2 regions of the Tepidiphilus sp. HLB4 genome follow, and region 2 is predicted to be linked to the other one. Evidence: riboswitches for the same ligand, from Rfam matches in the RefSeq annotation. Region 2 holds a riboswitch; the other holds the start of a gene.
What was found. Region 2 has a riboswitch for cobalamin ahead of OA56_RS05220 (TonB-dependent receptor domain-containing protein). Riboswitches for the same ligand answer to the same signal wherever they lie in the genome.
Positions count from the first base shown of each region.

Region 1 (3,919 bases), on a different contig from region 2:
GGTAAAAGAGGGATCGTAGAGCTTGCTGCGCGCCAGTTTCGGCCACGACGCCGCCCCCAGGGTGGGGCCGACCACGATCATCGCCTGGCTCACGATCCCCGCCTCGCGGCACGCCCGGCGCAATTCGCCGAGCGTGGTGCGCACGATGCGCTCTTCGCCCGGCCAGCTTGCCTTGTGCACCACCAGCACCGGCGCATCCTCCGGCCAGCCGGCCGCGCGCAGCCCGCGCTCGACTTCGGCAAGGCGCGTGATCGAGAGAAAGAGGCAGATCGTGCTGCGGTGCGCCGCCAGCGCCTCCAGCTCCTCGCCCGGCGGCATGGGTGTGCGCCCGGCCACCCGGGTGAGGATCACCGTCTGCGTCACCTCGGGCAGAGTCATCGACTCGCCCGCGGCCGCCATCGCCGCCATCGCCGACGACACCCCCGGCACCACTTTCCACGGAACGCCCGCCGCCGTGAGCGGCCGGGTGAGCTCGATGAGCGCCCCGTAGAGGGTGGGGTCGCCCGTCTGCAGGCGCACCACCGTCTCGTGCGCCTTCGCCGCGGCCACCAGCCACTCGGTCATCTCCTCGAGCGTCATGTCTTTCGAATCGCGGATGAGGCAACCCGGCGGCGCGTAGCGCGTCGCCGCGGCATCCACCAACGACCCGGCGAAGAGCACGGCACCGGCGCGTTCGAGCAGCCCCTTGCCCTTGACGGTGAGGAGCTCCGGATCGCCGGGGCCAGCCCCGACGAACCACACCGTTCCTGGCATCAGACCCGACCTGCGAAGAGGCGCCGCTGCAGCAACAGGGATTCCCCGCCGCCATGCCAAGCCTTGGCCGCCGCGAGCACCGCCAGGTCGATGAGCGGCTCGACGAGCACCACCGCGAGGTAGGCCGCGCCGAATGAAGCCACCTGGGCGAGATTCTCCGCGCCGATCCCCTGGCCGTAGAGCGCCCAGAACGCCACCCACGACACCACGCCCCCCTGATAGGCAAGCGACAGGCGCAGCACATCGCGATAGCGCAGATCGACGTAAGGAGTATGCGGCGGCACGATGCGCCGCGCCAGGAGCGCCGTGGCAAAGAGCGGCACGAGGAGCGTGGTCACGTTCATGCCGAACTGCGGCAGATCGGCCGGGGCGAAGAAGAGCCCTTGCATGAGCAAGCCTGCCGCCAGACCCAGAGCCGCCGCCGCGGGGCCGAAGAGCAGCAGTAGGGTGGAACCCAGGATGAGGTGGACCTCGGACACGCCCACCGGCTGGTGGGGCAGAACCTCGAAGAAACAGAACACGAGCAAGGACGCCACGAACGCGCGCAGCGCGAGCGCCGGCAAGCCGTCCTTTTTCACCACCTTGGCCGAGAGCAAGAACGCCGCCCCCAGGCTTGCGGCCGCGGTGGCATGACCCAGCAACAGTTTGGCGCCCGTGACGACGCCTGGTTCGATATGCATGACCCGTCTCCTTTGCGAACGTTTCGCCAAGACGAGCCGCACGAGGAGAAAGGGCCTACGGGAGAGGGGAAGAGGAAAAAAAACCGCCCCGGACCGTCAGCCAAACCCACACCCCGGGGCTCGCACCAACTACGCACTCCGGGCCGGTCTTCTGGCTCGCCGTCATCCGGTCCGCGCGCCTTCCCATGCCCTCGAAGGCACAGTGGCCGATGCGCTTCCCGTCAGGCTCACAGCAGCGGGGGCTGCGTCGGAATGGCGGGGCGATGCCCGCTTCACCGGCTTCCCGTTTCACCCGCTCCCAAGACATCGGAGCGAGCACCCGAAGCAAGGGCAAGATACACCGCCGCGGCGCGCGATGTCAACGCCATCCCTTCTTCTCCCCTCTTCCAGTGGATCGTGAAGAAACGCGGGCAAGTCCTTGAACGGATTCATCACGCTGCGCCCTTTTCACAGAATTATCCACAAGCCTACCCCCATCCCTGTCCGCGCTTTCCCTGTTCCCTTCCAAACGGTTCCAGACCGTGCATGAACACAGGGATTCTCCGGTAATCGTTTGTGGATCAATGAGAATATTTACCCGGCACTGGATTCCATCCCCAATTCCTCCACCGCCGCTCCCAGGTTTTTCCCGAAGTTTTCCCGACGGGGAAACGCTTGAATCCTGCGGAAGCCACAAAGTTATCCACAGATTTGGGATGAACGTTGTTTACATGGTTTTTTGTTTACTACTTCAAATTGTTTACCAACCCATGTCGCCGCAAATGACTATTCATACAGAAAGGTCTTTTTAAAGACCGTAAATTTTTTATGGTTTCTTGCTGTGGCAAACCCGCCACAGTGAACAAGGACGAGGGAAAGCGTGGGAAAGTTTGGGGAAAACTTGCCGTTTTTTCCGCATCGGAGAAAGCATTCGTCTACGCCGCACTGCTTGCAAGCCCATGCGCCCACGGGATCACCATCAAGGAAACTTCAATGTTATCAAAGTGTTTCTTTGGTTTTCCACAGATCCTCCTCGAGCATAGTAAACACTAAAAGTTTTTATAAAAGATCTGTGTACAACTACCCATCGCCGCGGCTTCGCCCCACCGTCCCTTGCCCCTTGCCCTCGCCGTCCCTTCCCCCTAGACTTCGCTGCAGCCTTCGAGAGGACCTCGCCGTGCACTTCGAACACCGCCTTTTCTTCGCTCCGGAAGAATCACTCGATGCCATCGAGGTCTGGCAGGGCCTGGCGACGCGCATCGAGCATCCGCAGGAATTCGTCCTGGGGCTGACCGGCTGCGACATCCTGGAGCGAGGCCCGGCGCACGTGCTGCGCCGGCTGCACTTTGGCCACGACAGCTACCGCGATCGCGTCGAGTGGGAAGAGGGAAAACGCCTGCGCTTCGTCGTCGAACCCCAGGACGGCCGGCCCGGCGGAACGCTGGAGATCTCGCTCATCATCGAAGGCGAACGCCTCGGGCTGAATTTCCGCTATGACACCACCCTGGACGAAGCGCTGCTTGCGCCCGACGGCCGGCCCGTGGCCGAGTGGCTTGCCCAGGCCTATGCTGCGGCCGATGCCGACACCATGGCGTGCATCGTCGCGATCGCGCGAAAGAAACGAGGAAAAGCATGATCGAATTCAAGAACCTGCGCCTCTACCGCTGGGATGGTCCGGAAGGGCGCACCTACTGGAACGAGCTCTTCCTCCGCAGTCCCTTCCTGCCGGTGGGGCCGCAGAACGAGACGAGCGAAGGCTGGGCGCCGCCCTTCGGCGACGACGAGGCCATAGCGGACATAGGGGGGCACTGGCTGGCGCATTGGGTGCGCGAGGAGCGTATCCTGCCGGCGAGCGTGGTCAAGGCCGAGGCCGAACAGCGCGCCGAGGCGATCGCCGAGGAGCGGGGCTATCCCCTCTCGCGCAAGGAACTGCGTGACCTGCGCGAGGCCATCCGCGCCGAATGGCTGCCGCGCGCCTTCACCCGGCGCCGGCGCGTGCCGGTGTGGATCGATCCGCGCGAAGGGTGGTTCGCCGTCGATGCCGGCAGCCTCGCCCTTGCCGAACGGGTGATCGACACCCTGCGCGCCAGCGCCGAACGTTTCCCCTTGAAGCCCTGGCGCACCCGGCTCGCGCCCGCCTCGGCGATGGCCGACTGGCTGCTCGCCGGCGAGGCCCCCGGCCCCTTCTCGCTCGAAGACGAAGTGCAGCTCGAAGCGCAGGACGACAGCCGCGCGCTCGTGCGCTACGCGCGGCTTCCCCTGCAGGAGGAAAAAGTCGCCGCCGAGATCCGCGCCCACCTGGCGGCCGGCAAGCGCCCGACGCGGCTCGCGCTCGCCTATGCCGACCGGCTGAGTTTCGCGCTCACCGCCGATGGAGCGCTCAAACGCCTCGCGCGCACCGACGCGGAGGACGAGACGGCGGGCGAAGCGCGCGACGCCCGCGAGCGCTTCGAGGGGCGGTTCTACCTCTTCGCCGAAACGCTGCGCGCCATGCTGCCGGCGCTGTC
Region 1 is NZ_JSYB01000009.1:51,252-55,170, forward strand. It holds gene cobM (precorrin-4 C(11)-methyltransferase) at 1-753, opposite strand, end outside; gene OA56_RS02495 (energy-coupling factor ABC transporter permease) at 753-1,433, opposite strand; cobalamin riboswitch at 1,558-1,771, opposite strand; gene OA56_RS02500 (AtaL-like protein) at 2,590-3,048, shown strand; partial or broken gene OA56_RS02505 (recombination-associated protein RdgC) at 3,045-3,878, shown strand; gene OA56_RS02510 (DUF1850 domain-containing protein) at 3,875-3,919, opposite strand, start outside.
Region 1: another riboswitch for cobalamin. It lies ahead of OA56_RS02495 (energy-coupling factor ABC transporter permease); the one in region 2 lies ahead of OA56_RS05220 (TonB-dependent receptor domain-containing protein).

Region 2 (3,919 bases):
CGAGGACGTGCAGACGCTGCGCACGGCGCAGTTCCCCGAGGACGACGGGCCGATGGCGCATCCCATCCGCCCGCAGGCGTACCGGGCGATCGACAATTTCTACACCGCCACCGTGTATGAAAAGGGCGCCGAGGTGATCCGGCTGCTGCACACCTTGCTGGGAGAAAAAGGCTTTCGCGCCGGGATGGACCGTTACTTCGAGCGCTACGACGGTCGGGCGGTGACCTGCGAGGATTTCGTCGCGGCCATGGCCGAGGCGAACGGCGTGGATCTGACGCCGTTCCTGCGCTGGTACGAACAGGCGGGCACGCCGCGGCTGGTGGTGGAGGAAGACTGGGACGGCCAAGCGGGGCGCTACGGGCTGCGCCTGAGGCAATTCACTCCGCCTACGCCGGGACAGCCGGAGAAAGGGCCGGTGGTGCTGCCCATCCGCCTGGGGCTGCTCGGTGCCGACGGGCGCGACCTGCCGCTCGTGCTCGCCGACGAGCGCGATGCCGTGCCCGAACCCGAGGCGCCGCCAGCCGGAGGGATGCGGCCGATCGCGCCGCGCGACACCGCGGTGGGGGCGAGGACCCGCCTCTTCACCCTGACGGGGGAGACGCTCGCGCTCGAATTCGTCGGTCTGCCGCCAGGGCCGAAGCCGGTGCCTTCGCTGCTGCGCGGGTTTTCGGCACCGGTGCGGCTGATGCTCGATGAGCCGGACGAGGCGCTGCGCCACCGCATGGCCTACGATTCGGACGCCTTCAACCGCTGGGATGCGGCGCAGAGCTGGGCGCAGCGCCAGGTGCTGCGGCTGGCGCGGGGTGAAGCCGAGACGCTGGACGAGGGGTTCGTCGCGTCCTGGAGGCAGCTTCTCGCCGACGAGTCGCTCGATGCGATGTTCCGCGTCAAGGCCGCGGCGCTTCCCAGCGAGCGCTGGTTGCTGGAGGCGATGACGCCGGCCGACCCGGTGCGCCTGCGTGCCGCCCTCGTGCGCGCCTCGCTCGCGCTCGCCCGGGCTGGAGCCGAGCTGTGGCCCCGCTGGCGGGATTCCGGAGCCGCTCGCCCCTACCGCTACGATCCGCTGGAGGCCGGCCGGCGTGCACTCGCCGCGTTTTCCTGGCGCATGGAGGCGCTGCTGGGTGAGGACGAACGCTGCTCGCGCACGTTTGCCGTCGCCGACAACCTCACCGAGCGGCTGGCGGCGCTCGATGCCGCGCTCGCGCATCCCGACGAGTCGGTGGGCGAGGCGCTGCTCTCCGCCTTCGAGGCGCGCTACGCCGACGACGAGCTGGTGCTCGACAAATGGTTCGCCCGCCAGGCGATGCGCTGGTCGTGGCACGCTGCCCCGGGGGTGGTGCTTGCGCGCGTGCGGCGTCTGACCGAGCATCGGGCGTTTCGCTGGACCAACCCGAACAAGGTCTATGCCCTGGTACTCAATTTCTTTGCCAACAACCTTGCCGAAGCCTGCGCCGCCGGCGAGCTGGCCTGGGCCTTTTGGCAGGAGGCGGTGCTGCGGCTCGATGCGACCAACCCCATCGTGGGATCGCGCCTGGCCCGGACGCTGGAGCGCTGGCGGCGTTGGGCCGAACCCTATCGTGCGTCCTTCGCGCCCGTGCTGGAGGCGACCCGCCGCCAGGTCCGTTCGACCGAGGTGCGCGAGATCCTCGATCGCATGGCCGACGGCGAGGTCGGGGCGCCTTGAGGTAGAATTCGCCCTCACGTTTCTGGTGCCGCGGCCGGGGTTCTCCCGGCGCGGTGAAACGGGAAAGCGGTGCGCTGGAGTGCTTCCGGCAAAGCCGCTGCTGCCCCCGCAACGGTAGGCGAGTGCGGGCGCGCCGAAACGCCACTGGGCTCTTTGGGCCCGGGAAGGCGGCGCGTCAAATCTCGCAAGCCCGGAGACCGGCCAGAAACGCAGGGCGCAGGCGAGGTGCTCGCCTGCGGTGGGCTTTCCATTCGGGCCGGCGGGGTGGCCGGCCGAGGGGAATCATGTGAATCGCTTCGTCAAATCTTTGGCGGCCGCGCTGCCGCCGAGCCTGCTTTTGTCGTCTTTTTCTTTTGGAGTCGAGGCCCAGGAGGCGCTGGAGCCGGTGGTGGTCACGGCCACGCGGCAGCAGACGCGGGTCTCCGAGATCCTTGCCGACGTCACGGTGATCGAGCGCGAGGAGATCGAGCGCGCGGGGGGCGAGACCGTGGTCGACCTGCTCGCCCGCCAGCCCGGCATCCAGATGACGCGCAACGGGGGGCCTGGGACGTCGGCCAGCCTCTTCGTGCGCGGGACGCGTCCCGACCAGACCAAGGTGCTGGTCGATGGCGTCCCGATCAACTCGCTCGACCTGGCCGGTTCGCCCCTGCGTTTCCTGTCGCTGGCCGATGTCGATCGCATCGAGATCCTGCGCGGACCGGCTTCGACCTTGTACGGGGCGGATGCCATCGGCGGCGTGATCCAGATCTTCACCCGGCGCGGTGCGCCCGGCCTCTCGGTCGATGCCTTCGCGGGCTATGGCTCGTACGACACGGCGCAGGGCAGCGCCGGGCTGTCGGTGGGCAACGAGCTCGTCCGGCTGCGGGCGGACTTCCAGCAGAGCTATAGCGGTGGCTTCTCCGCCATGAAAAATGCCTCGGGGCAGGACGCGGACGACGATGCCTACCGCAACCGCGGCGGTACCGCCTCGCTCGTGCTCACGCCGCTCGCCGGCCACGAGATGGGCTTCGTGCTGCGACAAAACCAGGGTCGGGCCCACTACGACGAAATCCCGCCGACGAGCCAGTTCAACGACTACGAGGAGTTTCGCACGCAGCAGTGGCAGGTCTATACGCGCAACGCCCTCACCGACGCTTGGACGAGCACCTTGCGCATCGGGCACGCTCTGGATTGGCACAAATACGTCTCCTCCTGGCCCAGCCGGATGCGCACCGAGAACGACGAATACAGCTGGCAGAACGACGTGGCCCTGCCGCTGGGGCGGGCGATGCTCGCGCTGGAGCGCTTCGAGCAGAACGCGCCGTTAGGGGACGAGTCCTCGAGCGAGGAATCCATCGCCATCAACTCGGCCGTGGCCGCCTGGAGCGCCAACCTCGGGCCGCACCGCTGGCAGCTGAGCGCGCGGCATGACCAGCATTCGACTTTTGGCGGCGAGGATACCTACGCGCTCGCCTACGGCTATCAGATCGCCCGCGAATGGCGAGCGCACGCGAGTCTGGGGACGTCATTCAAGGCGCCTTCGCTCTACCAGCTCTTCGACCCCTATTCCGGCAATCCGCAGCTGGAGCCGGAAAAAGGGCGCAACCGTGAAGTCGCGCTCGTCTGGGAACGCGGCCAGCAGTCCGCCTCGCTCACCTATTATTACAACCGGGTGAGAAATCTGATCGACTGGGTGCCGACCGACACCTGGGGCGGACGCTACATCAACGTCGGCAAAGCGCACTTCGAGGGGGTGACGCTCGCCTGGGAGGGGACTGCGGGTGCCTGGCAGTGGCGCACGAGCTACGACTGGCTGCAGGCGATCGACGAGACCACCGACAAAGCGCTCGCGCGCCGGGCGCGGCACAGCGCCACCGCGTCGCTGTGGCGCCAATGGGGCGCGTGGGACGCCGGCCTCGAATGGGTGGGGATGGAGCGGCGTCCGGAAGCCGCGACGGCCGGCGGCGGCGAGCTCGGCGCCTATAGCCTCTTCAACCTCGTGGCGAGCTATCGTTTCGCGCCGGATTTGAAGCTGGAGGCGCGCATCGACAACCTCTTCGACAAGGACTACGAGAGCGTGCGCGGCTACAACACACCGGGACTGAGCGCTTTCGTGGGGTTGCGCTACACGCCGCGCTGATGTCGGTTCCCGTCAGATCTCGAGGTTGTCGATGAGCCGCGTGCTGCCCAGGCGCGCGGCGCCGAGCACGACGAGTTCCTGCTCGCCCGGTGCGGGCGGCTGCAGGTCGGCGCGGC
Region 2 is NZ_JSYB01000019.1:58,572-62,490, forward strand. It holds gene pepN (aminopeptidase N) at 1-1,684, shown strand, start outside; cobalamin riboswitch at 1,691-1,904, shown strand; gene OA56_RS05220 (TonB-dependent receptor domain-containing protein) at 1,971-3,803, shown strand; gene panC (pantoate--beta-alanine ligase) at 3,816-3,919, opposite strand, start outside.